Regions from separate parts of the Arthrobacter sp. CG_A4 genome, predicted to be linked through region 3. Evidence: riboswitches for the same ligand, from Rfam matches in the RefSeq annotation. Region 3 holds a riboswitch; each other region holds the start of a gene.
The links. A riboswitch is a leader RNA that binds a small molecule or an ion and turns the genes downstream of it on or off. The one in region 3 is predicted to bind S-adenosylmethionine.
Positions count from the first base shown of each region.

Region 1: another riboswitch for S-adenosylmethionine. It lies ahead of RCH07_RS17245 (DUF1737 domain-containing protein); the one in region 3 lies ahead of RCH07_RS07430 (bifunctional o-acetylhomoserine/o-acetylserine sulfhydrylase).
Region 2: another riboswitch for S-adenosylmethionine. It lies ahead of RCH07_RS10285 (aminotransferase class V-fold PLP-dependent enzyme); the one in region 3 lies ahead of RCH07_RS07430 (bifunctional o-acetylhomoserine/o-acetylserine sulfhydrylase).

Region 1 is NZ_JAXCID010000053.1:9,172-19,516, forward strand. It holds gene cls (cardiolipin synthase) at 1-745, opposite strand, end outside; gene RCH07_RS17230 (aminodeoxychorismate lyase) at 839-1,819, shown strand; gene RCH07_RS17235 (glycosyltransferase) at 1,843-3,144, opposite strand; gene RCH07_RS17240 (hypothetical protein) at 3,152-4,126, opposite strand; SAM riboswitch class IV at 4,414-4,528, shown strand; gene RCH07_RS17245 (DUF1737 domain-containing protein) at 4,653-4,901, shown strand; gene RCH07_RS17250 (rhodanese-like domain-containing protein) at 4,898-5,317, shown strand; gene RCH07_RS17255 (O-succinylhomoserine sulfhydrylase) at 5,318-6,526, shown strand; gene RCH07_RS17260 (glutamate--cysteine ligase 2) at 6,787-7,980, opposite strand; gene RCH07_RS17265 (UDP-N-acetylglucosamine 1-carboxyvinyltransferase) at 8,109-9,632, opposite strand; gene RCH07_RS17270 (energy-coupling factor transporter transmembrane component T family protein) at 9,729-10,345, opposite strand, start outside.
Region 2 is NZ_JAXCID010000020.1:21,873-32,217, reverse strand. It holds RNA gene ssrA (transfer-messenger RNA) at 1-15, shown strand, start outside; gene RCH07_RS10325 (hypothetical protein) at 143-277, opposite strand; gene RCH07_RS10320 (hypothetical protein) at 328-699, opposite strand; gene RCH07_RS10315 (MFS transporter) at 836-2,224, shown strand; gene RCH07_RS10310 (fluoride efflux transporter FluC) at 2,240-2,620, opposite strand; gene RCH07_RS10305 (fluoride efflux transporter FluC) at 2,617-3,051, opposite strand; gene RCH07_RS10300 (metal-dependent transcriptional regulator) at 3,096-3,809, opposite strand; gene RCH07_RS10295 (Nramp family divalent metal transporter) at 3,826-5,109, opposite strand; gene RCH07_RS10290 (class I SAM-dependent methyltransferase) at 5,320-6,078, opposite strand; gene RCH07_RS10285 (aminotransferase class V-fold PLP-dependent enzyme) at 6,374-7,888, opposite strand; SAM riboswitch class IV at 7,924-8,036, opposite strand; gene hisN (histidinol-phosphatase) at 8,174-8,986, opposite strand; gene rsgA (ribosome small subunit-dependent GTPase A) at 9,076-10,191, opposite strand; gene aroA (3-phosphoshikimate 1-carboxyvinyltransferase) at 10,175-10,345, opposite strand, start outside.
Region 3 is NZ_JAXCID010000012.1:74,883-85,227, reverse strand. It holds gene metX (homoserine O-acetyltransferase MetX) at 1-306, opposite strand, end outside; SAM riboswitch class IV at 318-433, opposite strand; gene RCH07_RS07430 (bifunctional o-acetylhomoserine/o-acetylserine sulfhydrylase) at 578-1,894, opposite strand; SAM riboswitch class IV at 1,959-2,074, opposite strand; gene RCH07_RS07425 (VOC family protein) at 2,269-2,907, shown strand; gene RCH07_RS07420 (CPBP family intramembrane glutamic endopeptidase) at 3,089-3,871, opposite strand; gene RCH07_RS07415 (histidine phosphatase family protein) at 3,913-4,593, shown strand; gene srmL (PheS-related mystery ligase SrmL) at 4,959-6,077, shown strand; gene hutI (imidazolonepropionase) at 6,106-7,329, opposite strand; gene RCH07_RS07400 (NAD(P)/FAD-dependent oxidoreductase) at 7,341-8,462, opposite strand; gene RCH07_RS07395 (hypothetical protein) at 8,747-9,226, shown strand; gene RCH07_RS07390 (stage II sporulation protein M) at 9,845-10,345, shown strand, end outside.

The DNA.
Region 1 (10,345 bases), on a different contig from region 3:
CGATCAGGTTCTGCGAGCCGGTGAAGGCGGTCTCGCCGTCGATCACCATGATTTTGCGGTGGTTGCGCAGATCCGGCCGGCGCCACTGCCCGCGCACGGGCCGGAGCGGCAGCATGGGCCGCCAGCTGATTTTGCCGGCCTTGAGCCGGGCGATCAGTTTGCGGTAGCCCGGGATCCGCAGCGTGCCCAGGTGGTCGAACAGGAGCCGGACTTCGACGCCGCGCTCGGCGGCCTCTTCCATTGCGGTCAGCAGATCGTCCGTGAAGTGGTCCGAGCTCAGGATGTAGAACTCCGCGTTGACGAAGCTCTTGGCCTCCCGGACCGCCGCCGCCATCGCCTTGATCGAGTCGGGGTAGCCGGGCAGCAGCTCCACACTGTTGCCGTCCACCATGGGCAGCGAGCCCAGGGTCTTGTTCAGTTCCGCGGCGGACGCCACCCATTCCGGACCGCTGTACCGGCTTTCGAGATCAGCCAGCTCGGACGTGCCGGCGCGGACCCGCCGGTTCACGGCATCCTGCTGCGCTCTACGCTTCCGCGACAGCCGGAAGTTACCGAACAGCAGGAACAGCACCACGCCCACGGCAGGGACGAAGAAGATGATCAGCAGCCACGCCATCGCGGTGGTGGGCCGGCGGTTTCCGGGGATGATGCCGAGGGCCAGCACGCGGATGGCGAGGTCGATCAGGGTCAGGATGAGAATGGCCCAGTATGGGAGTGATTCCGCCAGCGAAAATGGCCACAGCACAGGCGAACCCCTCCAGTCCAGGACCCGCGGAACAGTTCCGAATCGGGCAACCTGCAAATCTTATCCCGTGGCCGGCCGCACTAAGCTGAAGCCATGACTTCTCCTGCCTCCGGTCCCGGCCCCGTCACGGTTCTGGTGTTTTTGGATCCCGCGTTCGAAAGCGGCCGTCTTGCCGATGCCTCAAAACCCCAGCTGATGGTCACTGACCAGGGCGCCACGCGCGGTGACGGGGTCTTCGAATCCCTCCTTGCGGTCGGCGGGAAGCCCCGCAAGCTTCAGGCCCATCTGGACCGCCTTGCCGGATCCGCCGGTCTGCTGGAGCTGGATATTCCTGCCCCGGACGCCTGGCGCCGGGCGATCGAGACCGCGATCAGCGAGTACCGGGGCCCGCGCACCTCCGCCGAACCGGGCACGGACGAGGGCACGGAAGAGGGCACAGACGAGGTGGCCGTGAAGCTCCTCGTGACCCGCGGCGTGGAGGGCACCAACACACCGAGCTGCTGGGTCCAGGCTTCGGCTCCCGGTGCCGCCGGGCGCCGCCAGCGAGAGACCGGAATCGACGTCATCCTGCTGGACCGCGGCTACGACAGCGAGGCCGGCGAGCGCGCCCCCTGGCTCCTGATGGGCGCCAAGACCCTCTCTTACGCCGTCAACATGGCAGCGCTACGCTACGCGCACGCCCAGGGCGCGGACGATGTCATCTTCGTCTCCGCGGACGGCCGGGTCCTGGAGGGCCCGACGTCCACCGTGCTGCTCGCCCACCTGGAATCCTCCGACGACGGCGCCGGCGGTGTCCGCACCGTCCGGCGCCTCATCACGCCGCAGCTGGACAGCGGGATCCTGCCCGGCACCTCGCAGGGCGCCCTCTTCAAAGCCGCCAAGGCCGCCGGCTGGGAGCTGGGCTACGGGCCGCTGGAGCCGGACGATCTGTACGACGCCGACGCCGTCTGGCTGATCTCAAGCATCCGGCTGCTGGCCCCGGTCAACCACATCCACGGCAGGGAAATCGGCACCCCGGAACTGCGCAGGCAGCTCACGGCCGAGCTCAATGCGCTCTACGCCACCATCGACTAACCACGATCTACAGCAACGCGGGGTCACATAGCGCCCATCCGGCGGCCCGGGACGGGCCGTAGGTGACCCCGCGTTGCCCCATGCTTTCGGTTCCGGACCGTCCGGCCTTCGGCCCCGCGCCCGGAGCCGCTCCGCCGCCCTGCCAGGACGCTGAGCTCCTTCACCAGAGCGGCCAGCAGCGCAAGACCGCGGTATACGGCATAGACCGGGAGAAGCGGGAACACCCACACCCGGCGCAGCTTCCCCCACGAGCCGTTGATCACCAGCTCCAGCGCCGCGACTCCCAGCGTCGCGGAAATCACCACGCCGCCCAGCACCGCCCAGGCATCTGCTCCGAGCCGGCCATAGCCCAGCGGCACCAGACAGGCCAAAGTGAGCAGGCCCGCGAGCTGGAGCACGGGCCCAAAGACAGTGACCAACAGCGCCGCCATGAGGCTGTCACCGAGGGCGCGCCGCCGCAGGTCCCCTATCGCGCACTTGTGGATCCACAGGGACTGCAGAAGCGACCGTTCGCGGCGGACCTGGTGGCTCCAGAGCGCGCCCATATTCGACGGCCCCGCCTTCCGGATCAGGGCGCGCGGTGCAAAGACAACCCGGTACCCGGCCTGGCGCACGCGCCAGCCCAGCTCAAGGTCACCCTCCGCCGTGTCTTCGCGGAATGGTCCCACCTCGGCAATGACGGCGTGGCGCACAGCTGTCATTCCCCCGGACATGGTGGGGAGGCCGCCGGTCACCGACTGTGCGCGCCAGGTGGTGCCGCTGCCCAGCCGGCGGATGAGGTCCAGGACCCGGGCCGGACCCGACGTCGGCTCCGTTGTCCCTTCGCTGCCGCGGACCGCCCCGGTGCGCTGGTCCTCGAAGCCTTGAAGCATCCGGTCGATGGTGCGCGGGGTCACGGCCGCGTCCGCGGCCAGGAACATGAGGATCTCCCCTGTGGCGTAACGGATGCCCAGGTTCAGTGCGCTACCCGTGCCGGCATGGGACTGCGCCGTGATGACGATCCGTCCGTCCTGCGCGGCGAACCCCGCCATCAGCTCGGCGGTGTTGTCGGTGGAGCCGTCGTCCACGATGATCAGCTCGTACCGCTCATACCTGCTCGCCTGGACGGACCGTACGCAGTTCGCAATCACAGCCGCCTCGCTGTGCGCCGAAACAATGATGGACACCGTAGGCCAGCGGGCCCAGAGGCCGGGCGGGCCGCTGCGCCGTCGGCGGGTGGCCCGGACCTCGAACCAGGCCGCAAGCGGCAGGGCAAGGACTCGTGCCAGCCCGAGGGCCAGGACCGGCAGCCCGAGGGCCATCAGCCAGGTGTGCTCCGCCGCCATGGCCGGCTCAGCCCAGCACTCTTGCGTAGACAGCCGGGCACCGCCGGAAGGACGCAGGGTTGAACGACGGGAGGAGGAAAGTCGCCAGAACCGCGTCGAGCAGCTCGGGCGCGGACGCGCTGCTGGCCCCAAAATGTGCACTCACGCCCAGCACCACAGGGGCCGCATCGGCACGGCACCGGATCTCGACGTCCACGGGCCCGGTCAGGCCGAGTACGCGGACGGCGGCCAGGGCCAGCTTGCCGATCCCGGCGGCTTCGCCCGCCGCCACCCGCCGGCCGGTCCCCCCGCCTCCGGAGTCTGTGCTTCCGGAATCCCCGCCTCCGGAGCCCGGTCTGCGCGGCCCGGTCTGCTCGAAGACGACGGCGACTGGCGCCATGGCGTTGTGCACGGGTGTGCCGAAGACCATGGCGAGGTACGAGGTTCCCGGTATGAACTCCTGGACGATCTGGCCCTCCGGCACAAGTCCCCAGTCCACCGCACCGGCTTCGGCCAGCACTTGAACACCCTGACCGGCCTGGGCCGACCTCGGATTCAGGACGACGGGACCGCCCAGTGCCGCCAGGGACGCCGGCGCGGCGGCGAAGTCGCTGGCCACGCCGAACCGGGGAACGGGGATCCCGGCCGCGTGCAGCGTCCACGCGGTGAAGAGCCGGTCGTTGGCGAGGGCGACCGGGCCAGGGTCGGCGACGATGAGCCGGATGCCCTCGGCGAACCCGGCGCGGGCGGCGGCCAGGTACGGAAGCTCCTCGCTGAGCGTAGGAATGACCACATTGAGGGATCGTGCGTCGATGAGCCGGCGGAGCGCAGGGACCCAGTCCGGATCACCAGGCGGCGGGATCCGGACGGTCTCGGCGCCGTCGGGGCCCGGCACGTCGCTGTTGTCGGCGCCGAGAACGGGAATTCCCCGGGCCGACAACTGCGCAGCGACGGCGCAGCCGGCTGCGCTGCCTACTCCGGTGACCAATATGCGCGGACCCATGGTTCCCCCTCCACTGCGTCCCGCCGCTGCCGGTTCTCCGGCAACGGCGGTTCACAGGCATCTGAGACCTTGCCGGCCATGCGGCCGGACCTGTCCTCCCAGTAGACCGGCCACCGGCCGGGGGCACACGAGTGGCCACTACTTGCAACGCCCGCCCCGGCACCACTGCCGTCCGGCACAGCTACCTGCTTCTCGAGGGGCCACCATGAGGTCACGGACCGGTCCGGTTACTAAACATGACGACGACGGCGGTGCGGGCCGGCGTCGTAAGTGTTACGTTTTTGGGGAGTAATGAGACCCGGCACCAAGCCCTGACTGGCCGGTCGGCAACCCTCCCTTTCGCGGCGGGGTGCCTCAGGTGAATACTCGGCATATCGACCATTCGAGCTGCAAGCGTGAAAGAAGGAGATCCGTCGTGACTGACGCGTCCGCCCCCGCCGTGCCAAGCACAGCACCCGCCCCGTCCCCCGCGGCAACTGCCGCAACCGCCGCAACCGCCGCGACCGCCGCGACCAAAGAGGGGAAACTGGCCTACCGCCTGTTCACCGGCCCAGACGACCGCGCTTTCTGCGAGCGCGTCTCGGCCGCCCTGGCCGAGGGCTATGTGCTGCACGGAAGCCCCTCCGCCACCGTCAACGGCAGCAGCGTCATTGTTGTCCAGGCTGTGGTGCTGCCGGCAGCAATCGCCATCGCTGACGCCGCCGTCGCAAGCGCTGTCGAGGATCTGGACAGCGACGGTTTCGGCTACGAAGAGACCATCGAGGGCCACGCGTGAGGTACGCCGGGGACCTCAGCCCGCAGGAAGCCTGGGCCAGGCTTGAGGCGGGCGCGCTCCTGGTGGACGTCCGCACCGAGGATGAATGGGCCCACATCGGCGTCCCGGACACCGCATCCGCGAACGGCACCCGGAACGCCCCGCTGTTCATCCAGTGGAACCTGGCCGGCGGTATCCCCAACAGGCAGTTCTTGGACCAGCTGAAGCAGCAGGCACCCGAAGATCACGGCACCGAACTGATATTTCTCTGCCGTTCCGGCGTGCGCTCCATCGCCGCCGCGGAGGCCGCCGCCGAGGCCGGCTTCACCTCGTACAACGTCCTCGAAGGCTACGAAGGCGAACCGGACCGGCACGGCGGACGGACCGTCAACGGCTGGAAGAACCGGGGCCTGCCCACCATCCGCGGAAAGCACTAGGTGACCTTCAATCCCGACGCCGCCGGCTGGGGCCCCGGCACGCAGGCCGTCCGCGGCGGACTCGACCGCACCGGCTTCCAGGAAACCACCGAGCCGATCTTCCTCAACTCCGGTTTCGTCTACGAATCAGCCGCCGCAGCGGAACGCGCCTTCACCGGCGAGGACGAACGCTTCGTCTACTCCCGCTACGGCAACCCCTCGGTGGCGACCTTTCAGGAACGCCTCCGGCTGCTCGAAGGCACCGAGGCATGCTTTGCGACGGCGTCCGGGATGTCGGCGGTGTTCACCGCCCTCGGCGCGCTGCTGGCGGCGGGCGACCGTGTGGTGGCCGCCCGCTCACTGTTCGGCTCCTGCTTCGTGATCCTCAACGAGATCCTGCCGCGCTGGGGCGTGGAGACGGTCTTCGTGGACGGCCCGGACCTGGCGCAATGGCAGGCCGCGCTGGGCGAGCCGACGACGGCGGTCTTCTTCGAGTCGCCGTCGAACCCGATGCAGGAAATCGTGGACATCGCCGCCGTGAGCGAACTGGCACACGCCGCCGGCGCCACGGTCGTCGTCGACAATGTCTTTGCCACTCCCCTGCTGCAGCGCTGCGGGGAGCTCGGCGCGGACGTGATCGTCTACTCCGGCACCAAACACATCGACGGCCAGGGCCGGGTGCTCGGCGGCGCGATCCTGGGTACCAGGGAATTCATCGGGGGCCCGGTCAAGCAGCTCATGCGCCATACCGGCCCGGCGCTCTCCGCGTTCAACGCCTGGGTGCTGACCAAGGGCCTGGAAACCATGGCCCTGCGGGTGAACCACTCCGCGGCGTCGGCCCTGCGGCTGGCCGAATGGCTTGAGGGACAGCCCGCGGTGAGCTGGGTGCGGTACCCGCTGCTGAAATCGCACCCGCAGTACGGGCTGGCCGCGAAGCAGATGAAGGCCGGCGGCACGGTGCTCACGCTTGAGCTCTCGCCGTCGGCGGGCCGCTCCGCCAAGGACGCCGCGTTCGCCCTGCTGGACGGGCTGCGCATCATCGATATCTCCAACAACCTGGGCGACGCGAAGTCCCTCATCACCCACCCCGCCACAACAACACACCGTGCCATGGGCCCGGACGGCCGTGCGGCGATCGGGCTTAGCGACGGCGTCGTGCGGCTCTCCGTGGGACTGGAAGACAGCAATGACCTGATCAGCGACCTCGGCCAGGCGCTCAAGCGGGTCTAGCGGGCATTCTCGTTAGTTCGTCGGGGGTCCGGGCGCGGTGGCCGGACTCCGGGACATGCCCCGCGCCCGGGCCAGCGGATGGACATAGGGTCATTGCGTCCAGTCCCGGGTGCGAAAAATGAGCATGTCCCCGCTGGACTGGACACCGGCCCGAAGGGACATGCCCCGCGCCGGAGCCAGCGGATGGACATAGGGTCATTGCGTCCAGTCCCCGGTGCGAAAAATGGGCATGTCCCGCTGCGATGTTCGGCCCGGCGATGTCAGGCCCGGCGCACCCGGCCCAGGGACGGGGCCTGTTCCGCGGGATCCCCGGTCCCGGCCCCCTCGCCGGTCAGCTGCACGGCCCGGGCCACGACGGCGGCGAGTCCACCGTGCGCGAACGGCCGGCGCTGCAGCTGGGAACCGGTCCCTTCACTGAGGATCCGCGCGATGCCCGCCCGGACCTGCTCGAGCTCGCCCTGCTCCGCCAGCACGGGGGCCAGATAGTCCACGAGGGCCTGGACGACGTCCGGCGCCGGGGCGGGCGTGAAGGTGCCGAAGTCCAGCAGTTGCCCGCGCAGCCCGCAATTGCTGGCCTGCCAGGCCGCCATCCGCAACAACAGCGTCGGCACCGGGGCGGGCTCGACGCCGTCGGCCCATTCCCGGGCGGCCGATTCCACCAGCGCGCGCACCAGCACGGCGAGCAGCGCCGCGTCCCCGGCCCGGAGGCACACATCCGCGACCCGGACCTCCACGGTGGGATGGTGCCGGCAGAGCCTCGCGTCGAAGTAGATCATCCCCTCGTCCAGCAGCACGCCGCTGTCCACCAGCCGGGTCACCAACCGCCGGTAAACCGGCAGGCTGCCAAAAATCATGGTGGGCCCCGAGCCCGGCCAGCGGTTCCACGCCTGCGTGCGGTAGCTTTCAAAGCCTGTCTCCGCGCCGTTCCAGTAGGGCGAGTTCGCGCTGAGGGCGATCAGCACAGCCAGCTTGTCGCGGATCCGGTCCATCACCGCCACGCCCTCCTCCGGCGACTCCACAAGGGTATGGACGTGGAAGCCGCAGGTCAGCTGGTCCCGGACGATCACCCCGAAACGCTCCTGCATGGCGATGTAGCGCGGTTTGGGCGTGGTGTGGGTCGCAGATCCCCGGGGCGAGGTGGCCAGGGCCGCGACGCGGGCGCCGTGTTCCCGGGCGGCCTGGTCTGCCAGGGCGCGGCCCTGCAGGACCTGCCGCAAGAGTGCGGCGTAGTCCAGGCACGGCTGCGTCCGGGTTTCAATCTGTTCAAGTTTGAGCTCGAAGCTGAAGCCGGCGTCCTCGTGGACCGGAGTCCTGGGCACACCGGCGGCTACCTCCCGGCCGGTGTCCGGCCCTGGCGGGACCAGGGTGGGCAGCATAACGTCGGCCAGGGCAAGGGGCATCCCCGTTTCCGGGTCGACGATCAGCAGTTCTTCCTCCACACCGAAGGTGCGCATGCATCTATTGTGCGTCAGGACCGGCCCAAGCGCGCTACCCCAACGCGGGGTCACTCCGCGCCCATGCCGGGCCGCCGGACGGGCGCGATGTGACCCCGCGTTGCTTTGGTCAGTGGGGCGCCAGGGGGTCAGTCCTGGAAGTACTCGATCTTCGCGCCGATGGTGTTCAGCCGCTCGGCCAGGTCTTCGTAGCCGCGCTCGATCACGTAGATGTTCCGCAGTTCGGAGACGCCGCGGGCAGCGAGCATCGCCAGCAGCAGGCAGGCGGCGGGACGGAGCGCGGGCGGACAGCCCACCTCGGCCGCGCGCCACTTGGTGGGGCCGTTGACGTAGATCCGGTGCGGGTCCAGCAGCTGCACCTGGGCGCCGAGCTTGTTCAGTTCGGTGAGGTAGATCGCGCGGTTGTCGTAGACCCAGTCGTGGATCATCGTCTGGCCCTTGGCATTGGCTGCGATGACCGCGAAGAACGGCAGGTTATCGATGTTCAGGCCGGGGAACGGCATAGGGTGGATCTTGTCCTCCGGCGCGTGCAGTGCAGACGGCTTGGTGGTGACGTCCACCAGCCTGGTGCGGCCGTTGCGGGCCAGGTACTCGCCGGAGACCTCAAGCCGCTGGCCCATCTGCTCCAGCGTCGCGAGTTCGATTTCCATGAACTCGATGGGGACGCGGCGGATGGTGACTTCCGAGTCCGTCACAATGCCGGCGGTGATGAGGCTCATCGCCTCGATCGGGTCCTCGGACGGGAAATACTCGATGTCGACGTCGATCGAGGGCCGGCCGGTGATCTTCAGGGTGGTGGTTCCCACACCGTCGATCTGCACACCGAGCATCTGCAGGTAGAAGCAGAGGTCCTGGACCATGTAGTTGGGGCTGGCGTTGCGGATGATCGTGGTGCCGCGGCGGTGGGCGGCGGCCATGATGGCGTTCTCCGTGACGGTGTCACCGCGCTCGCCGAGCACGAACGAGCGGTCAAGTCCGTCCGACGGCGGTGCCTGCACCGCGTAGAAGCCGGACTTGGCGTCCACGCTCAGGCCGAACTGGCGCAGCGCCTGCATGTGCGGCTGCACGGTGCGGGTGCCGAGGTCGCAGCCGCCCGCGTAGGGCAGCCGGTATTCGCTGGATTCGTCCAGCAAGGGACCCAGCAGCATAATTACGCTGCGGGTACGGCGGGCAGCTTCCACGTCCATGGAGCCGAGGTCCAGGACGGCGGGGCGGCGGATCTGCAGATCGCTGGCGTTGAGCCAGGTGCATTCGACGCCGATGCTGGTCAGCACCTCCACGATCCGGTTGACCTCTTCGATCCGGGCCAGCCGGCGCAGCGTCGTGGTGCCGCGGTTGATCAGGCTGGCGCAAAGCAGGGCGACGCCGGCGTTCTTGCTGCTGTTGACGTCGACGGCGCCGGAGAGGCTGCGGCCGCCCTCCACCCGGAGGTGGGTCATGGCCGGGCGGCCCACCTTGACGATGGTGCGGCCGAAGATGGTCTCGAGCCGCTGGATCATTTTCAGGCTCAGATTCTGCTTGCCCTGTTCCATCCTGGCGATGGCGCTCTGGCTGGTTCCCAGCTCGGCGGCGAGCTGTCCCTGGGTCCAGCCTTTTTGGCCGCGGGCATCGCGGAGCAGCACGCCTACATGTTCAGCAGTCTGTTGAGTCATCACAAAAAAATATCACGGATGAGTTATTCACCCCGGGGATTACCGCCGAAATGGCGTTAAACTCGCAGGAATATCCGTACTGTGCGATACTGCCCGCTACTGCCGCGCGAGGAAAACCATGTTCCAGGTCCCGGCCCCCAGCGCCGCGGCGACGGCGGCCCCGGCGATCCCCAGCCCGCCCAGCAGCACCCACACGTCAAGGATGCTGTAGACCGATTTCCGCGCCCACGTCCGCTGTGAGCCGCCGAACCCTCGTGCCTCCATGGTGACCGCCAGCCGGGTGGCACGCCGGACCGCCTGGACCAGCAGCCCGAAGCTCTGCCCCAGCGTAGCCCGGAGCCGCTGCACCGGATTCCCGTGGGAGCCCACGCCGCGGGCACGGCGGGCCATGCCGATGGTGTGCCATTCCTCGGCCATGAGCCCCACGAGCCGCATGGCTGCCAGGGTGCCCAGCACAAAGCGGTGTGGCAATTTCGCCTTCTGTGCCAGGGCGTCGGCGAGGTCCGTGGGGTCGGTGCAGCTCATCAGCAGCACGGCCGGCAGTGCGATCGCCAGTCCGCGGAGCATAACACCCAGCCCCAGCTCGAGGGATCCTTCGCTGATGGACCAGATCCCGGCGTCGAGCAGTATGGCCCCGGAATCCGGCGCCAGGATCGTGGTGCTCCAACCGCCCAGCGCCGCCGCCAGGACCAGCGGCCAGCCGCGCTGCCAGA
Region 2 (10,345 bases), on a different contig from region 3:
CCCCCATCTCCACATGGGAGCGCCGGAAACGGAGCTCCACCCCGTATAAGTTTGACGCAGTACAAGTTACACGCAGAACAAAAAGGCCGGAAGCTGATGCTTCCGGCCTTTTTGGTGTGTCAGACAGTCCTTGCGGTGCCGTTCAGCGCTTCTTGATATGCGCCACAGGGTCCGCATGCGTTTCCGCGACGTTCTTGGTCTTCTTCTCAGCCCGTTTTTCCTTGATGGTCTTCACCGGTTTTTTGGCCTGGTGCCGGTGCGGAGATTTGTCAGGCATTGCGCCCTCCCTAAAGGCAGAGAGGCCGGGATGGCCCCGTGCTCTTTAAGTTACGCCTTCGGCACTGCGACGTCCACGATGCCGACGAACCGGCTTCCTACACCCTCATACTCGCTGCGGATCAGCCCGCTACCGCGCAGCGGGATCTCATCCGAGTGGTGATCCGCGCAGACAACGTAAGTGAAGTCCGGCCACCACTTCTTGGGCCGGGCGGCCTCGGAGAACCCGCAGACCGCACACGTCAATTGGACCCAGACCGGGCGCTTGCCCGTCCGGTTGGCCTTGGACTGGACCAGCCACTGCGGGGGACTGTCCAGCAGTGCGCCAAGCTCGGCATCGCTAAGCCGGGAGGGGATACCGTGACGGTGTGCCATTTCCAGCGGAATGTCGAGGATCTGGGCTGCAACACGACGGGTAATCATACTTCAACGATACGTGACGGCAGGCCTCCGGACGGCCCGGCAGGCGGCCCCGGCGCCCCGGTGTTAGGCTCATCACAGACCCGTGCCGCCCCCGCAGAGCACTGCAGCACAGGAGCCAGCGAGGAAGGCAGCTGCCATGTCCCCAAGCCCCGCCGCGGCCATGACCGCCGTCGAGAAACGCGTCCTTTACGTCGCGATCGTCGCGTCGTTCATCGCCTTCCTGGATGGTTCGGTAGTCAACCTCGCCCTGCCTGCGATCGGGCGGGAGCTTGGCGGCGGACTGGTGGTCCAGCAATGGGTGGTGGATGCGTACCTGCTGGCCCTGGGCGCCCTCATCCTGGTGGCGGGTTCCCTGTCGGACCAGTTCGGCCGGGTGCGGGTCCTGAAATGGGGGCTGGCCGGCTTCACGGCCACGTCGGTGCTGTGCGGCCTCGCCTGGAGCGGCGAGTCGCTCATCCTTTTCCGCGGCCTGCAGGGGATCGCCGGCGCCCTGCTGGTGCCCAGCTCGCTCGCCATGATCGTGACCGTCTTCACCGGCCCGGCGCAGTCGCTGGCGATCGGGCGATGGTCGGCCTGGACGTCCGGTGCCATTGTGGCGGCACCGCTGCTCGGCGGGCTCTCGGTGGATCTCTGGACCTGGCGGTTGATCTTTTTCCTCAACGTAATTCCGGCCGCGGCGGTCTGGCCGGTGCTGCTCAAACTGCACGAACTGGACCATGAGCGCACACCCGGCAGCCGGATCGACGCGGCGGGGACCGTCCTGGCGGTCATTGGCCTCGGCGGAATCGTCTATGGTTTCATTGAACGCGGCAGCCTGGGCTGGTCGGCCCCGCAGGTATGGCTTCCGCTGGCGATCGGCGCGGCCGCCCTGGCCCTGTTCCTCCGCCACGAGGCCCGGACCTCCGCTCCGATGATGCCGCTGCGGCTCTTCGCCGTCCGCAACTTTGGCTGGGGCAACATTGCGACGGCGGCGATCTACGGCGGGCTCTCACTCGGATTCTTCGTCCTGGGACTCTTCCTGCAGCAGGTCGCCGGACTGGGCGCCACAACGACGGGCCTGGCCCTGCTGCCCCCCACTGTCATCCTGCTTCTCCTGTCCTCCCGGATGGGCGCCCTCGCGGGCCGCTACGGGCCCCGCTGGTTCATGACCGCCGGGCCGCTGCTGTGCGCGGCGGGCTTCCTGCTGCTGATGCGGGTGGGCCTGCCGCTGGACTATTTCGGGCAAATCCTGCCGGGGCTGCTGGTCTTCGGACTGGGCCTGGCCGTGACGGTGGCGCCGCTTACGTCCGCCATCCTGGGGGCTGTGGAGCCGGAAGAGGCCGGCATCGGTTCCGCCGTCAACAACGCAGTGGCGCGCATCGCGGGGCTGGTGGGCATCGCCGCCGCCGGGCTGATCACCGGACCGGAGATCACGACGTCGGGCGTGGTCAGTACCGTTGTGGTCACCGCGGTGCTGTTCTTCGCGGGCGCGGTGGCGTCCGCCGTCGGCATCCGCAACCGCCCGGCGACGGCCGGGGTTGAGTAGTCCCCGAGTCAGGAGTCAGGCGGCGTACCCGGTGAGGGCCAGGCCAAGCGCCGCAGCCGCGAGCCCGGCGATGAGGTTGGCGGCGACATTGAGCGCGGCGGCGCGGTACCGCGCCTCACTGGCCAGCCGCACCGTGGCGGTGGTCCAGGAGCTGAAGGTGGTGAGGCCGCCCGCCAGGCCGGTCACGAGTCCGGCTTGCCACTCCGGCCCGAGCCCCAGCTCTTTGGTCACACCCATGGACAAGCCGATGATGAAGGACCCGGCGACGTTGACCAGCAGGGTTGCCCACGGCCAGTGCGGCCGGGGGCCGGGGCGGTGCGCAAACCAGGAGTCGGCGGCGAAGCGCAGCAGGGCCCCGGCGACCCCGAAGATGCCCACCAGCAGCGGGGTGATCATGACGCTGCGCCCCCCGCGTCGGCCGGTGCCTTGCCGGCCAGTGCCGTGCCGGATTTCCAGCCGGCCGCGGCGGCGCCGAGCCCCAGCACGACGGAGAGTACCAGGTAGGCCAGCCAGATGCTGTGGAAGCCGCCGCGGAACTGCTGGTCCGCCGAGTACACCACTGCGGAGAATGTGGTGAAGGAACCCAGCAGGCCGGGGCCGAGGCCGGCACGGAGCCAGACGGCCGTCCGGGGCCGCGCGATCCAGAGGGTGGTGAGGGCGGCGAGGACAAAACTCCCGGCGACGTTTATCACCAGGGTGGTCCACGGCACGGCGCCGGACGCCTCCGGGAACAGCAGGCCGGCACCGTAGCGCAGCTCCGTTCCGAGCAGGCCGCCGACTGCGACGGCTGCCCACGCACGCCAGCCGGGCAGTCCCGGGCGTCTCACCGCAGGGCCTTCCGGCACCGTGCCCGCCACTCAGCGCCCGCCACCTAGCGCCCTTCGACGCTGCAGCCGGCGTGGGCCGCGCCGCTGTGGACCCACAGGGCGGCGGTGACTTCCCCGGCGAGGTCGAATTCCCGCAGGGTCCCGCCGGAGCCGATGCGCACCACGAGCGCCCCGCCGAAGGGCTTCCGGCCCAGCACCTCGACGTCGGCGTCCAGATCGATCTCTTCGGCCGCAAGGTAGCGCAGCAGCTCGGGGTTTTCATCGCTGATCCGGGTGATCCGGCCGGTGTGGCCGTCGTCGAGTTCGCTCATCCGGTGCGCCGGCGGCATCAGCACGGAGCCGTCGGCGGCCGGGATCGGATCGCCGTGCGGGTCGCGGACCGGATTCCCCAGCTTGGCGGCCATCCGCTCGATGAAGGTGTCCGAGACGGCGTGTTCTAACAGCTCGGCTTCGTCGTGGACCTCGTCCCAGCGGTAGCCGAGCTCCCGGACGAGGAAGGTTTCGATCAGACGGTGACGCCGGACCATGGACAGGGCCAGTGTGACGCCGTCGGGCGTGAGGGTGATGGCGCTGTAGGGCTGGTGGTCCACCAGGCCCTGGTCCTTGAGCTTGCGGACCATCTCGGAGACCGAGGAGTTGGCGACACCCAGGCGCTGCGCGAGCTGCGTCGAGCTGATGGGTTTGTCCTGCCACTCAGTGAAGGTGTAAATGACTTTGACGTAGTCCTCAATCGAGGAGGAGGGGGCACCGGTCTTCACTGACCCAACCCTACCGTCAGCCGGCGCCGGTGAGCGTGAGCCACAGCAGGACGACGTTCAGCGCCACCACCAGCACCACGCTGATGATGCCGGCGATCCGCAGCGGCATGCCGTCCGCGAAGCGGCCCATCAGCGCCTTGTCGCTGGTCAGCACCACCAGCGGGATCAGGACGAAGGGAATGCCGAAGCTCAGCACCACCTGGCTGAGGATCAGACCCCAGGTGGGGTCGAAGCCGACGGACAGCAGCACAACCGCCGGGATCAGCGTGACCACGCGCCGGACCATCAGCGGGATGCGGATCTTGAGCAGACCCTGCATGATGGTTCCGCCCGCGTAGCAGCCCACGGAGGTGGAGGCCAGGCCGGAGGCTAGCAGGCCGACGGCGAAAACGACGCCGATGATCGGGCCCAGATTGGCCGTAATCGCCGCGTGGGCCCCCTCGATGGTGTCGGTACCGGCCACGCCGCCCAGGGTTGACGCCGCCAGCAGCAACATGCCGATGTTCACCACGCCGGCGATGGCAAGGGCCACCACGACGTCGAGCCGGGTGGCTTTGACGAGCCGGATGATCGCGGGCAACGGAACGTGCAGGTGCGGGTTGGGGCGGTGCCGGTCCCGGGACAGGGCCGAGTGGACGTAGATGGCGTGCGGCATCACGGTGGCGCCGAGCATACTGGCGGCCAGCAGGACGGTGTCCGGGCCCTGGAAGCCGGGGATCAGCCCGGCCGCCACGCCGGCCGGATCCGGCGGGCTGATGAAGAGCCCGGCCAGGAAGCCGATGCTGATGATGCCGAGAAGGAAGATGATGACGAACTCGAAGGGCCGCTGCCGGTTTTTCGCCTGCACCGCCAGCAGGAGCATGGATACCGCGCCGACGATCACGGCCCCGAGCGGGAGCGGCAGTCCGAAGAGCAGGTACAGTGCGATGGACCCGCCAACGACCTCGGCCAGGTCGGTGGCCGCGGCCACGATTTCGGCCTGGGCCCAGAAGGCGCGGCGCCAGAAGGGCTTGAGGCGTTCGCCGAGGATTTCCGGCAGGCTCTTGCCGGTGACGATACCGAGCTTCGCGGACTGGTACTGGACCAGCACGGCCATGACGTTGGCGGCCACCAGGACCCAGACCAGGAGGTAGCCGTACTGGGCGCCGGCGGTGAGGTTTGCCGCGACGTTGCCGGGATCCACATAGGCAATCGAGGCCACGAAAGCCGGGCCCAGCAGGCCAAGCAGGGCCCGGCGGGCGCCTGGTTTCCGGCCGGGCACCTTCGGTGCCGATGGTTGGTATCCGCTTACTTCCAGCACGGCGGGCCCCTCTGGATCGGTTGGTCAGCTGGCCCGCTGTGAGAATGGTCGGTTTACCAGCCATGACGCCCGGTGTGGGCTGGCGGTGCGGCCCGCGCCATTGTTTGTTGGGACCTGCAAAAAGTTGTTAGGACTACCGAAACCATAAGCCTCTGCGCCGGTAACGCGCAATCCGGCCGGCAACAGCGCAGCGGCTATGAGACGGCGTCGTCAGGCCCGGACTGCGCGCCATGCCTGGGTTAGGTAGGGGAGCCGCAGCGGCTCGCCGGGCCCGTGGCCCAGCTGCCCGTGCAGGTACCAGTCGAGGTTGCCCAGCACCTTGGTCCGGGTAGGCTCCGAGGCCTTCAGATAGTAGCTGCGGGACTTGGCCAGCGCCAGGATGTCCGCGGTTGTGACCGGGTCATCCCAGCGGGTGAGGTGGCTCTCCATACCGGTGAATTCCGGACCCAGCGGCGGCGTGAAATGCGGTTTGTGGACATCCCCGGCGTGCATGATCCGGGAGAGCCGGTGGACCCACGGGACTGAGGTGTCCAGCTGGTTCCAGATCAGGCCCAGGACGCCGTGCGGGCGCAGGATCCTGGCGAACTCCGTGCTGGCCAGGAGCGGATCGCACCAGTGCCAGGCTTGGGCGACCGTGACCAGATCGAAGGCTTGAGCCGGCAATCCTGTGTGTTCGGCGGTGCCGGTGACGGCGGAGACGGCCGGGAGCATCCGGCGCAGCTGGTCCAGCATGCCGGCGGACGGATCCACTGCCACGGCGTGCAGCCCTCGTGCGACCAGCAGGGCGGTGAACTTTCCGGTGCCGGCGCCGATATCCGCGGCGTCCTGCGCCCCGGCCGGGATCAGCCAGTCGGCCGACTCTGCGGGGTAGCCCGGGCGGACCCGCTGGTAGTGTTCGCCGCCGTCCTGGAAGCTCTGCCCGAGCTCCTGGCGGCGCTCGCGGTCCAGTTTGGGGCCGCCGCGTGTCACGTGCGATCTCCTTCGGCCAGATCCGGATGGTACCTCTCGAATTTACCGCACCCTGCGGAGGAGCGTTTCCAGCCCAGGCCGCTAGCTCGGGTCGCTGGTGGTCATTTTCCCTGGTTCGTCGGGGTCAGGCTGGACCGGGTCCTTCGCATGCCGGGGGACATGCCCATTCTTCGAACCCGGGACTGGGCTTAATGGCACTATGTCCATCCGCTGGCTCCGGCGCGGGGCATGTCCCTGAGCCCGGCCGTCCCACACTCCCGGACCCGAACCCCCGACGAACTAACCAAAATGTCCGCTAACCCAGGCCGCAGGGTGCCGCCCCGGCGGTGCCGGGCGTGTTGGGCGCCCACTGCGGGTAGCTGCGGGAGTCGTTGGCCGGCACCCAGCGGCCGGCATCCACCACATAATCCCAGCCCAGGCCGTTCTCCCTCAGTTCCTCCAGCCCTGCCAGCAGCCGCTGGGCGTCCTCCATCCGGGAGCCGACGCCGAAGCTGGCCCGCAGCGAGCCGGAGGGCAGCCCGAGCCGGCGGAGCAGCGGATGCGCGCAGAAGCGGCCGTCACGCAGGCCGATGCCGTGCTCCGCGGACAGGTACGCGGCCACCAGGCCGGCGTCGTAGCCCGCCACGGAGAAGTTGACGACGCCGATGCTGCCGCTTCCAGGCCCGCCGCCGTCAGGCCCGCCGTTGTCGCGTCCGCCGCCGTCCGGCCCGCCGATGTCGCGTCCGCCGTCGTCAAGGCCGGAGTCGGAGAAGATCCGGTGGACGGTGACGCCGTCGATCCGCTGGAGCCCCTCGACCAGGAAGGACCGGATGGTGTTCTCGTGGGCCTGCCACTGCTCCGGATCCAGGGCAGCGATCACCTGGGTGGCCCGGGCTAGGGTTGCGGCGCCCAGGACATTGGGGGAGCCGCCCTCGTGCCGGGCCGGCCCGGTGGTCCAGCTGACCGTGTCGAGCCGGGCGTCCTGCACGGCCCCGCCGCCGGCCAGGTGCGGGGTGCCGGCGTCCAGCCAGTCCGGCCGGCCCACCAGGACGCCGGCGCCGAAGGGCGCGTAGAGCTTGTGGCCGGAGAAGGCGAGGTAGTCGACGTCGTCCGCGGCGATGTCGATCCTGCGGTGCGGGGCCAGTTGGGCGGCGTCGACCACGATCCGGGCGCCGAACTCGTGGGCCAGCGCTGCCAGCGCGCGGATTGGCAGGATTTCGCCGGTGACGTTGGAGGCGCCGGTCACGGCGAGCAGGCTGACGCCGCCGTGGGACAGTTCCCCGCGGAGCCGCTCCAGCGTGGCGGCCACGGTGGGGGCGGCCACAACGCTGCGGTGCGGGACGGCCTGCCACGGCAGCAGGTTGGCGTGGTGTTCGATGTCGAGGAAGAGCACCTCGCCGGTGTGTTTGCCGCCGGCGACCGGCAGGCAACCGGCGAGCAGGTTCAGTGAGTCGGTGGTGTTCCGGGTGAAGATCACGGAGTCGTCCGGGCGTCCGCCCACGAACTCGCGGACGATCGTCCGGGCGTTCTCGTACACGGAGGTGCTGATCTGGGAGGCGTAGCCGGCGCCGCGGTGGACGCTAGCGTAGTACGGCAGGATCTCGTTCAGGTAGGCCGAGACGACGGACAGCGCGGGTGCGGAGGCGCCGTAGTCCAGATTGGCGTAGCGGACGTGGCCGCCCTGGATCAGTGGCGCCTGGATCTCGGCGCCGGTGACCGCCGAGAGCGGCCGGCGGGCGACGGCGAACGCGTCGTCCGGGCGCCCGGCTTCTGCACCGGGGTGGAACCCGGGGGCAAATCCGGAGTTGGCGGGAAAAGTGGCAGTCGTCATGGGACCTCGCTCGAGACAGGACCCCATTTGCCGGGGATCCGCGCTTGCCGGGTCCGTTCCGGACCGGCCAGGTCGTCACCCGGGGCACCCCGCCGCGAAGGAGGGTTGCCGGCCAGCAAACCGGGGTTTAGCGCTGGCACTCGTGACCTGCTTCGAGCCTAGGACATCCGCGCCGGCGGCGAACAGGGAGTGCCGCATTGTGAAGCGCTTTGTTACGCGGCGCCACGAACGGGCACCCTCAAATACGACAATCGACGGCCGCCGCCGTCGATTGTCCGGCAGCCGCTAGAGCAGGTCGTCTAGTCCCGGGTTGAGGCGCCTGAGCACCTCGGAGTGCAGGATCGAGTTGGTGGCCAGGGCGTTGCCGCCGAACGGGCCATCTTCCCCCTCGAGGGAGGTGAAGCGGCCGCCCGCCTCGGTGACGATGGGGACCAGCGCGGCCATGTCGTAGAGGTTCAGTTCGGGCTCGCACGCGATGTCGACGGCGCCTTCCGCCACGAGGCAGTAGGACCAGAAGTCGCCGTAGGCGCGGGTGCGCCAGACCTCCTCGGTGAGGCCGAGGAATTCATCCAGGTTTCCCCGCTGCTTCCAGCCGCCCAGGCTTGAGTAGGACAGTGAGGCATCCGAGAGCTCAGAGACGTTGGAGACCTTCAGCCGGGTCGCGGCGGCCAGCGAGCGGCCCATGTACGCACCGGCGCCCTTGGCAGCCCACCAGCGCTTGCCCAGTGCCGGGGCGCTGACGACGCCGACAACCGGCTCGCCCTCGTCCACAAGAGCGATCAGGGTAGCCCAGACGGGAACGCCGCGGACGAAGTTCTTGGTCCCGTCGATCGGGTCGATGATCCAGCGCCGCGAGCCGTGGCCGGAGCTGCCGAACTCCTCGCCCAGCACAGCGTCGCGGGGTCGGGAGCGGGAGAGCTGGCCGCGGATGGCTTCCTCGACGGACTTATCGGCATCGGTGACCGGCGTCAGGTCCGGCTTCGTCTCGATCCGAAGGTCGAGCGCCTTGAAGCGGCTCATGGTCTGGGAATCTACGGAATCTGCCAGTACATGGGCAAGGCGCAGGTCATCGTTGTAGCTCGAAGCGGGTTGACTCATGGTTCCAAGCTACCGCCAAAGCGGGCAGCCGACCGGGAGGCTGCGTCGCTGCGCCACGGGAAGCGGGACAGGCGGGCGCAACCGACACGTCAGGAGACGGTGCCCAGTTCCTTGACGTCCTGCGCTTCCATCCGCGGGTCGGTGCCCAGCAGCCGGCGCAGCGAGGTCAGCCGGGCGGGGCCTGACGGGCCGGCATGTCCCCCCGCTACCCAGGCGTCGACACCGCAGTTGACGGCGCTGGTGTTGTGCTTACAGCCCCGCTCGCAGCGGTCGGTGCCGGGTTCCAGATCCGGGAAGGAACGCAGGATCCGGTCCGGGTCCACATGGGCCAGGCCGAAGGAGCGGATGCCGGGGGTATCGATGATCCAGCTGCCGGACGGCGCATCGTTGACCTTGAGGGCCAGCGCCGAGGAGGACGTGTGCCGGCCGCGCCCGGTCACGGCGTTGACGCCGCCGGTGGCGCGCTCGGCCCCGGTCAGGGCATTGACCATGGTGGACTTTCCGACGCCGGAATGGCCCAGCATCACCGTGACCTTCCCATCGAGGTAGCCGCGTAACTGTGAGACGGCGTCCTTGTCGAGCCGTGCCGAGAGCCCGTCGTCCGAGCGGGCGTCGATTCCGGAGGCGGCTGAATCCGCCGTCTTGGAAATGATCACCGGGAACGCGAGGTGCTGATAGTTGGACAGCAGCCCGGCGGGATCCTTGACGTCGGCCTTGGTGACGAGCAGCAGGGGAGAAATGCCGGCGTCGTAGGCGGCCACGAGGGCGCGGTCGATGAAACCGGTCCGGGGTTCAGGGTTGGCGGCCGCCACCACGATCACCAGCTGGTCGGCATTGGCGACGACGGCGCGTTCGATCGGATCGGTGTCGTCCGCGCTGCGCCGCAGCAGGGTTTTGCGGTCCTGGATCCTGACCAGCCGGGCCAGGGTGTCCGGCTCGCCGCTGACGTCCCCCACAAGGGAGACGAAGTCGCCGGCCACCACAGGGTTGCGGCGCAGTTCCCGGGCGCGGGCGGCGATGATCTTGCGTTCCTCGCCTGTGCCCTCGCCGACGACGGCGGTGTAGCGTCCGCGGTCGACGGTGATGATCCGGCCGGTGACGGCATCGTCGTAGCTGGGCCGGTCCTTCGTACGGGGGCGTGAGCCCTTCTTATTGGGGCGGATCCGGACATCGGATTCATCCCAGGAGTCAGTGCTGCGTGCCACTGGCGGCGTCCTTGTCTGCCGGGGGTGCGTCGGACGGGGGTGGGTCCGCGAGGGGTGCGTCTGCAGCGGATGCGTCCGCCGGGGGTGCGTCTGCCGGGGGTGCGTCCGACGGGGCGGGCGTCCCGGGGGAGGACTGGGCCAGCATGGCTTCCCA
Region 3 (10,345 bases):
TTCCTCGGTGGCGCCGCGGGTGACGTGGGTGTCCCCGGTCAGTGCATGTTCGATCAGCACCGCGTTGGAGCCGTCCGGGGTGAGGGTCCCCCACGTCTCGTAGGCGAGGGTGATGTCCGGCAGCGTCGAGCCGGATTCGAGCTGGAGGTCCCCGATCCGGAGGTATTGCACGGTCCCGTCCGGGACTCGTTCGGAACGGGCTGCTTCCGGGCGTCCGGTTTCCAGCCTCTCCGTTTCCGGCGGGGCAGCTGGGTTGTGGGGGGTCTTGTTCCCGGGTACGCCCTTGCGGGAGACGGCAATGCTCATGTGAGGACCTAACGTCGCGCTTGCCCGCCGTCAGCTGACCGGCGGGCCAGGTCTTCACCCGGGGCACCCCGCCGCGGAAGGAGGGTTGCCGGCCAGCAAGCCGGGGCTGTCACTGGCACTCATGACCTTCATTCAGTTTACGAAAGGAGGCACCGTTGTGGCGAAGATTGTGACGACCGTATGACTCCCGGCGTCGCGCGCCCCAAATTTCCAGCGCCCCTAAGCTCAAGCGCCCGAATTTCCAGCGGCGGCACGCCGGGAGCGGCGGTGCTCAGGCGCTCTTGGCCGCGCGGAATCCGGCGTCGAGGTCCTCGAGGATGTCATCGATGTGTTCCAGGCCCACGGACAGCCGCACCAGACCCGGCGTCACGCCGGCAATCGCCTGCTGTTCCGGCGTCAGCTGGCTGTGGGTGGTCGACGCCGGGTGGATCACCAGCGAGCGCACGTCACCGATGTTCGCCACATGGGAGTGGAGTTCGAGGGCATCGACGAAGCGCTTGCCGGCCTCCGCTCCCCCGGCGATGTTGAACGCCACGACGGCGCCGGTACCCTTTGGACCGTACTTGCGGCCGCGCTCGTACCAGGGGCTGGACGGCAGCCCAGCGTAGGCGACGGATTCGACGTCGTCCCGTGCCTCAAGCCATCCGGCCACCGTGGTGGCGTTGGCGACGTGCCGCTCGACGCGCAGGCTCAGGGTCTCGATGCCCTGGGCGATGAGGAAGGCGTTGAACGGCGACACCGCCGAGCCGAGGTCGCGCAGGAGCTGGACGCGGGCCTTGAGGATGTAGGAAAGGTTCGCGCCGAGGGCGCCGTCCTTGCCCAGGTCCCGGGCGTACACGAGGCCGTTGTAGCTGGGATCGGGGGTGTTGAAGCCGGGGAACCGCTCAGGGTCCTTGCCGAAGTCGAAGTTGCCGGAGTCCACGATCACGCCGGCGATCGCGGTGCCGTGGCCGCCGAGGTACTTGGTGGCGGAGTGGACCACAATGTCTGCGCCCCACTCGATCGGGCGGATCAGGTAGGGGGTTGACAGGGTGTTGTCCACGATCAGCGGCACACCGGCGTCGTGGGCGGCCGTCGAAATGCCCTCGATGTCCAGAACGTCCTGGCGGGGGTTGGAGACCACTTCGCCGAAGAACAGCTTGGTGTTGGGCCGGACGGCATCGCGCCACTGCTGCAGGTTGTCCGGGTCCTTGACAAAGGTCACGGAGATGCCGAACTTCTTCAGCGTGTGCGCCAGCAGGTTGTAGGTGCCGCCGTAGAGGCTGGGGCTGGCCACAACATGGTCGCCTGCCTCGGCCACGTTGAGGATCGCCAGGGTCTCGGCGGCCTGGCCGGAGCTCAGCAGCAGCGCCGCGAGGCCGCCTTCCAGGCTCGCCACCCTCTGCTCCACGGCGTCCTGGGTGGGGTTGCCGATCCGGGTGTAGATGGGGGCGAGCTCGGCGAGGGCGAAGCGGTTCGCGGCGCTTTCGGCGCTGGGAAACACGAACGACGTCGTCTGGTAGATGGGCAGCGCCCGCGCGCCGGTGGCGCTGTCCGGCTCCTGGCCGGCGTGGATCTGGCGGGTTTCGAAGGACCAGGCTTTGGACATTGGGATGCTCCTCAAAGGACCGGGCACTGTCCGCCCCGGGGCTCATCGGCCCGGAGCGGCACAGGCGCCGCGCTTGCCCTCCGGCGGGCGCCGGACGGCCTGGTCTTCACCCGGGGCACCCCACCGCGAAACGAGGGTTGCCGGCCAGCAAGCCGGGGCTATCTGCTGGCACTCATGACCTGGGCCCAGTCTAGGAAACGTTCACCGGGCGTGGCTAGCTTTGTGACAAAGATGAAGCTGTGCGCTGGATGGGGTGCCTTCCGGGAGAGTGATGACGGCGAAAGTCCACGTCGACAGTCTGCATCACGCGACATGCCATTTCGGTTAGGGGACCCTAAGCTGAGTGCTGCATCACAAAGTGCCAAGATGAGGGCATGCGCATGGATCACGTCTCTTACGCCTGTGAACAAGATGGCTTGGCTGCCACCACCGAACGAATTGCGTCTGCCCTCGGCGTCGAAGCCGTGAAGGGCGGAGTACACCCCCGATTCGGGACCCGCAACATGATTATCCCGCTCGCGGGACACAAGTACCTCGAGGTTGTCGAGGTCCTGAACCACCCTGCATCCGACAAGGCACCCTTCGGCCAGGCCGTGCGTGCGCGCTCCGAGGCGGGTGGCGGGTGGATGGGCTGGTGTGTCGAGGTCAAGGACCTGGCACCGTTCGAGGAACGCCTCGGCCGCGCCGCCGTCAACGGCAACCGCAAGTTCCCCGACGGCCGCGAACTCGTCTGGAAGCAGATCGGCATCCTCGGTCTCATCGCCGATCCCCAGGTCCCGTACATGCTCAAGTGGGAGGGAGATCCGGAGCTCCACCCGTCGAAGGCCTACGAGAGCAACGTCAAGATGTCGGCCCTCACCATCGCGGGCTCTGCCGAGCGCGTGACCGAGTGGCTCGGTGTTCCGGTGGAAAAGCCGCTGGAGGACGTGGCCGTGAACTGGCTCGCCCCCCGCGGCACACCCGGCATCCTCTCCGTCACGTTCGAGACGGCCTCCGGAGCCGTCACGATCTGACACTTCCCCCAACTTCGGCCGCTATCGGCGGGTGCCAATGACGCCCCCCATCGATGGCGGCCGATATCTTTTTAAGGGCCTCGGCTGGAGCGCAGGCTCTCGAGGGCAACGCGGGGTCACTTAGCGCCCGTCCCAAGCCTCCGGATGGGCGCGAAGTGACCCCGCGTTGCTTTATGCCCACTCAGCCCAGGCCCACGGCCTTGCCGAAGAGGCTGAAGCCCACGAACGCCACGATGTCCAACAGGGCGTGCGCAATCACCAGCGGCATCACGCGGCGGGTCCGGGTGTAGATCCAGGCGAAGATGACGCCCATGATCGCGTTGCCAATGAACGGCCCGAAGCCCTGGTACAGGTGATAGCTGCCGCGCAGCATGGAGCTGGCGAAAATGGCCACGGGGATGCTCCAGCCCAACCTGGGGAGCCGGTCCAGCAGGTAGCCCACCACAATGACTTCCTCCACGATCCCGTGCCGGACCGCGGAGAGAATCAGCACGGGCACCGTCCACCAGTAGGAGTCCAGCGCGCTGGGGATGATCGCCGTCGTGATCCCCAGCGCCCGGCCCGCGGCGTAGAGGCCCAGCGAGGGGATGCCGATCAGCGCCGCCAGGCCCAGCCCCTGCAGCAGGTCCTTGCCGGGACGGGCGAAATTGAAGCCCAGCTTGCCGCAGGCCGAGGCGCCGGGCCCGCCGGCTCCGGACCCGAACGCAGGGCGATGCTCGGAGAGGAAATAGATCACCAGCACCACCGGAACCAGGGCGAAGACGATATCCAGCAGCTGGTAGGTGAGGTCGAAGTACTCGCGGGGGCTTTGCGAACGGTTCAGCGTGGAGGTGCCCTGGGCCAGCGGCGCCCGGGTCATCTTGTCCAGCAGCTGCACCACCGAGTACACGGCGGACTGCCCCAGCGACAGACCCAGGACAATCCAGACTTCGATCCGCAGCCGACGGCGGGAGGGAACCAACATGTTCCTATCTTGCCTGTACTTGCGGCCTATGCTTGGGGTTTATGAGTGCGCCCGGGAAAATCATCATGATCCGGCATGGCCAGTCCGCCGCCAACGCCGACACCACGATCTACAACCGGGTACCCGACTACCGGATTCCGCTGACCGGGCTGGGCCTCGAGCAGGCCCGCGCCGCCGGTGAGCAGGTCCGGCGGCTGCTGGACGGGCGTCCGGTCTGCGTCTACGTTTCCCCCTATCTCCGGGCCTATCAGACCCTCGAGGCGCTCAACCTCGGTCCGCTGATCGAGCGGGTCATCGAGGAGCCGCGGCTTCGGGAGCAGGACTGGGCGAACTTTCAGATCGCCGGCGACATCGAGGACCAGAAGGAGCTCCGCAACGCCTACGGACATTTCTTCTATCGCTTCCGGGAGGGAGAATCCGGCTCCGATGTGTACGACAGGATCTCCTCGTTCATGGAAACCCTGTACCGGCACTGGTCCAAGCCGAGCTATGCCCCGAACGCGCTGTTCGTAACGCACGGGTTGACCATGCGGTTGTTCTGCATGCGCTGGTTCCACTGGTCCGTTGAGTACTTCGAGTCCCTCAACAACCCGGAGAACGCAGCGGTCCGGACCCTGCACCGCACCGGGTTGGGCAAGTATGAGCTGGACAAGCCGTTCAGCCAGTGGGAAGCCCGGCTCGTCGATGAAACGGTACTGGACGCCCCGCCGATGTTTTTCTAAGCCGCTGGCTGCTCCCTGGAGCGCACGTGCTGCGTCGGCGCGGACCGCCGCGCGCCAGACTTCGTGGGTCTGCGGAATGCCCGGCCGGTAGACCAGGTGGGTGGCGGACGGCCCGTTGAGCAGGTGCAGGTCCGCGCGAGGTTCCACACCACCACGTTCCTCGGCGGCATGGGGGTGCTGATGCTGGCACAAAGCCCGGCTGGCAGCGCATTGGGGTAGAATCGCCCCATGCTCCCTACGCGTCGATTTATGTGCCCCCGACCGGTCTCCGGTCGCGAGGGCTCTCAGGCGCGCGCCTAGGTCCTGGCGCCGGATGTGAGTCGGGGGAGGAAACCTTCACTCACATCCGAACATAAGGACCAACAATGCCCACGTATCTCAGTCCCTCCGAACTCCATGACGCTTTGACCATCCGTGACCTCTCAAATCCGGACGATCAACCCCATGCAATGCAGGCCCTCTTACAGGGCGTTATCGACACCCTCTGCAACCAATGGGGCGTGCCGGCACGAATCGTTCGGCACAGCCCCCTGGTCAGTGTGATCGACAACTACGACCGCCTGGGGTTCAACGAATCCGACGTTACGCGGGATCAAAGATACTCCCGCTACGTCAGCCCAACAGTCATGCTGCGAAGCCACACGTCGGCGTCCATCCCGTCGCTGCTGCGGGCACTGGATGCCGACGACTCCATGGACGAGCTCTGGGCCATCCCCGGCCTGGTCTACCGGCGCGATTCCATCGACCGCACCCATGTGGGAACTCCCCACCAGGTGGACCTGTGGCGCGTCAGCTCGCGGGATCAACTTGACTCCGGCAACCTGCAGGAAATGATCGCATCCCTGGTGCAGGCGGTGCTTCCGGGGGCGCAATGGCGGGCAGTTCCGGCACTTCACCCCTACACCAGAGACGGTTTGCAGGTCGATGTCCTTATGGACGGGGAATGGCTGGAACTCGCAGAATGCGGGCTCATGGCGCCGCACCTGTTCTCCGACGCTGGACTGGATTCCGCAAAGTGGTCGGGACTGGCTCTGGGGATGGGTCTGGACCGGGCCCTGATGCTCCGCAAAGGCATCCCCGACATCAGGTTGCTTCGGTCTACGGACCAGAGAATCGAACAGCAGCTGTTGGACCTGTCCCGATGGAAACCGGTCTCCCAGCTGCCCTCCATCCGCCGGGACATCTCCATCGTGGTTCCCGCCGATATGGATGCCGAAGTGCTCGGAGACCGGGTGCGGACTGCATTGGGCCGAAGAGCCGAAGACCTGGAATGCGTCGAGCTCCTGGCCCTGACGTCCTATGGCGGGCTTCCTCCGGCAGCGCAGGAACGACTCCGCATCTGCGCCGGACAGGCCAACGCGCTGATCCGTCTGGTGCTGCGCCCTCTCGCCCGGACCATGACAGATCCACAGGCCAATCGGATCCGAGACGATGTGTACCTGGCCTTGCACGAAGGGCCGGTCAAGGAGCTCATCGCAGGATAGATCTTGGTCCCCCTACGCGCGCGCTGCGTCAGCGGGCGCGGACGCCGGCGCGCCAGACGGCATGGGTCAGCGGAATGCCCGGCCGGTAGGCCAGGTGGGTGGCGGACGGCGCGTTGAGCAGGTGCAGGTCCGCGCGGTGTCCGACGGCGATCGAGCCGACCGCGCGTTCGCCGTCGACGTCGTTCCCTGACTCGCGTCCGAGCGCCAGCGCACCGCCGTAGGTCGCCGCCCGGACGGCCTCGTGGACGCTGAGCCGCATCTGCAGCACCGCTGTGGTGACGCAGAACGCCATGGAGCTCGTGTAGGAGGTGCCCGGGTTGCAGTTGGTGGCCAGCGCGAGCTGCACCCCGGCGTCGAGCAGTTCCCGGCCCGGGGCCAGCGGCTGGCGGGTGGAGAGATCGCAGGCCGGCAGGCATGTTGCCACCGTGCCGCGCCGGGCGCCTCGCGGGCCATCCCCGGAGCCGGGCTCCCAGCCGGACCAGCTCGCCGCGAGGGCGTCGACGTCGGCGGCGGAGAGGTAGTTCAGGTGGTCCACGCTGGCGGCGCCGAATTCCACGGCGAGCTGCACGCCGGGGCCTTCGCCGAGCTGGTTGCCGTGCACGCGGAGCCCCAGCCCGGCGTCTTTGCAGGCCTGGAGCACACGCCGCGACTGGTCCTCGGTGAAGGCGCCCCGTTCGCAGAAGACGTCGGCCCAGCGGACAAACGGCCGGACGGCGGAGAGCATGGGCCCGCAGACGAGCTCCGTGTACTCGTCGGAATCCATCCCGGCGGGCACCAGGTGGGCGCCGAGGTAGGTGACCTCGTCCGCGACGGTGGAGGCGATCCGGGCGCTGCGCGCCTCGTTCTCCACGTCCAGGCCGTAGCCGGTCTTTGTCTCAAGATAGGTGGTGCCCTGGGACACGGCCTCGGCCACCCGTCCCATCGCCAGCCGGGTGAGGTCGAAGTCGCTGGTGCTCCGGGTGGCGCCGGTGGTCACGGCGATCCCGCCGGCGCTGTAGCTCTCCCCCGCCATCCGGGCCTCGAACTCGGCGGTCCGGTCCCCGGCGAAGATCAGGTGGGTGTGGGAATCGACCCAGCCCGGCAGGACGGCACGTCCGCCGGCGTCGACTGCCTCGTCCGCCGCTGGCGCCCCGGCCGCGGCGCCGATCCAGCCGATCCGCTCCCCCTCGATCACCACGGCCGCGTTTTTGAGGACGCGGTGTTCGGTGTCCTGGGTCATCAGCTCGGCAATGTTGGTAATCAGGGTGCTCATGGGTTCATTCTTCAGCGCCGGATGGACCAGCGGGTTGCCGCCAGCGCCTCGGCCGTCCGGGATGCCGGAATAGCGGCGGCGGGTGCGCCGGTTCCGGCCGGGCCCTGCCCGGCGAGGATCAGTCCCGCGGCCAGTTCGGCGATGGCGGAGGAGGTCTGGAAACCGTAGCCGCCCTGGCCGGCGAGCCAGAAGAAGCCTGGGGCTTCGGCGTCGAACCCCACCACGGGAACGCCGTCGGCCGCCTCCGTCCGTAGCCCCGTCCAGGCCGTGCGGACGCCGCGGATGCCCAGCGTGGTGAGGGCGTTGAGCCGGGCGACCAGCGCCTCGACGTCGCCCGGGTACGGCTGCGCGTCTTCCGGGCCGCTCGGCACGGACTCCGACGGCGAGATCAGGACCTGCCCGCCGTCGCGCCGGAAATAGAAGCTGTCGTCGGCGGCCGCAACCATGGGGCTGCGCTCCGGGAGGGGATGCCCGACGTCGACAATCGCCGCGGTGCGCCGGTACGGCTGCAGCTGGACCTTCTCGACGCCGCTGAGGACGGCGAGTTCGTCCGCCCAGGCGCCGGCCGCATTGACGACGACGCCGGCTCCGAAGCCTTCCTGCCCGGCGCCGAGCTGCCAGCCGGAGCCCAGGCGCTGGGCCGAGTGGACCCGGGCGCCGGTGATGATGTCCACGCCACCGGCCTCGGCCCGCCGGCGGTGGTCCTCGAGCAGCACGGGCGCGTTGCAGGCGAAGGAGCCGGTGTCCAGCCCGGCGGCGCTGAAGGAGTCCGGAACCAGGGCCGGGCAGAGCTTGAGGGCCTCGGCGTGGGTGATCCGGCGCATGTGGCCGCTGGCCTTCCCACGGACGGTTTCGTCATCGCCGATCAGCATGAAGCTGCGGGGCGAAAGCACCGGTTCCGGCCGGATGGCGTCCTGGCCGGCGATGAGTTCGAGGGTGCGGAGCGTGAGTTCCTGGACGACGGCGGGGCCGTAGCTGGGGATCAGCTGCCGGGCCGAGCGCGCGGAGGTGTGGTACGCCAAGGTCTGCTCGGCTTCCACCAGTGCGACGCTGCATTGTCCGGCAAGGGCTGAGGCCAGGGAGAGGCCGGCGATACCGCCGCCGACAATCACCACATCGTAATTAGCTGACATGGTTCCATCCTTGCAGACGACGCCGTCAGGCTGTCCCCGTCAGGCCGCGCCCTTGGCAGCGCCGTTGGCAGCGCCGGGACCTGCGCCCGGGCGAACGGCACTGGTCAAGCCGGTTCTGGTGGTCCAACGCCGAAAGGACGTGGGTGACCGGCATTTCCTAGGCCCTGCGGTGTCAACGGGTTAGGGTGGCCGCAATAGTAAACGAGTGGAGTGCGGACCAAACTTGTTCGTGGTGGTCCGACTGATCTTCGATTCCCAGATGCTATGACTGCCGAGGAGGAGTCATGACCGAAAGCCCGAGGGCCCGCTGGCAGGAATTGCTGCGGCGCACCCCTCTATGGCTGATCGCGCTCGTGGTCGCAGTTGGGTGGGCTGCCATCCAGCTGGGCATGCGACTCCTCCAGGGCAAGGAGGTCGTGGCAGAGGATATCGCCTTGACCAGCGCTTTCGGTGTGGTCGTCGGAATCTTCGTTCTGTGGTTCGGCCGCCGCGTTCAAGCGAAGGAGCGCAAGCTCCCGCCCGGGTCGCCGACTGCAGCAAACATCAACAAGGCCATTTCAACTGGGCAACTGCCGGAGCAGGCATCCGCTGAACAATGGGAAGCCGAGCTGATCTGGATTCTCATCCGCGATCGGCACACGGTATGGGTTGCACCGCTGGTGTTTGGCCTCTTCACGGCGCTGGCGCTCTTCCTGATTTTCGACAACCCCGAGCATCCCTGGTTCGGGGTGGTCTGCGCAGTACTTTTCGTAGGCGGGGGTTGAGCCGCATTGGAACGGTCAGTCACGTTTGGGTGTCTCGCGGGCTTGGGCTGGCGGGTTCGGGGGTCGAGGAGGACTTATGTCGTAATTGGCGCTAAGGGGTCAGTCGCGCAAACGTTCCCGGACCTGTCCAAGACGGAAAGCACGAGCGACCCAGAATCGCTCGTCACAAAGGAACGCCAAGGGCCCGCCTAGAATCGTGCTTACCGTCATCTGAGCTCCGTTTTCGCAAGCGCCCCTAATCACACAATCTCGTTCCGTTACTACTCAGACCCCGAAGTCAACAAGCACGACCACAACTTACGGCCAATCGCCAATCACTGATCACCACGTCTCCACTGGACGCACCAGAACTCACTCATCGGACCCGGCCGAGGGCGTTAGCGTGACTTTTCGTTCCGATGTTCCTCGTGCCCCGTTTCTAGATGGCGCACATCTCAAGGGCTTTACGAGGTATCGCCGTAGGACATTGCTTCGATCCAAAATTGGATTGCAGCGCGCGTCTTCTCGATATCGTCGTGGCGACCGTCGTGGGAAAAGACGCCCCCTTGCTTGCCAAGTGCCGGGCCACAAATATTCGCCCTTGACTCTGTCCCTGGAACATAGTTTTGAATGGTACCCATGACTACACATCTAGAGACACGAACGGCCAAATCACGCGCCTACTTCTTTGTCAGGCCTTTTCAAATCATTCGCGAAAACCGCCGGCCTTTTCTCCTCTTGAACGTCTTGCTCTTCGGGCTGGTCGTCGCGGGTTTCATTGTCGGGATGCTTCTCCCTGACCTGGGCACCGCGCAGGTGAGCGGGATGGAAGACGACGGCACGCTTGAGAAAGTCATGTCGCTCCTCAGCAATGTCTGGATCTTCGCGCTGGGTATTCTCATCAACAATGCAGTGCAGGTCGGCGCCGTGATCGTTTTCCCCTCCCTTGTTGTGCCGTTTGCCGGCATTGCGTACTTCGGTTATAAAGCAGCCGAGATCGGCGTGACCCTTTCCGCGAACGGGTCGGAAAACTGGGTAGTGATGCTTCCCCATCTCGTGACGGTGCTTATCGAGATTGAGGCCTACGTCCTCCTCACACTCGGTGCGTACGTGTTTGGTCGCTCCTGGATCTTTCCGCGG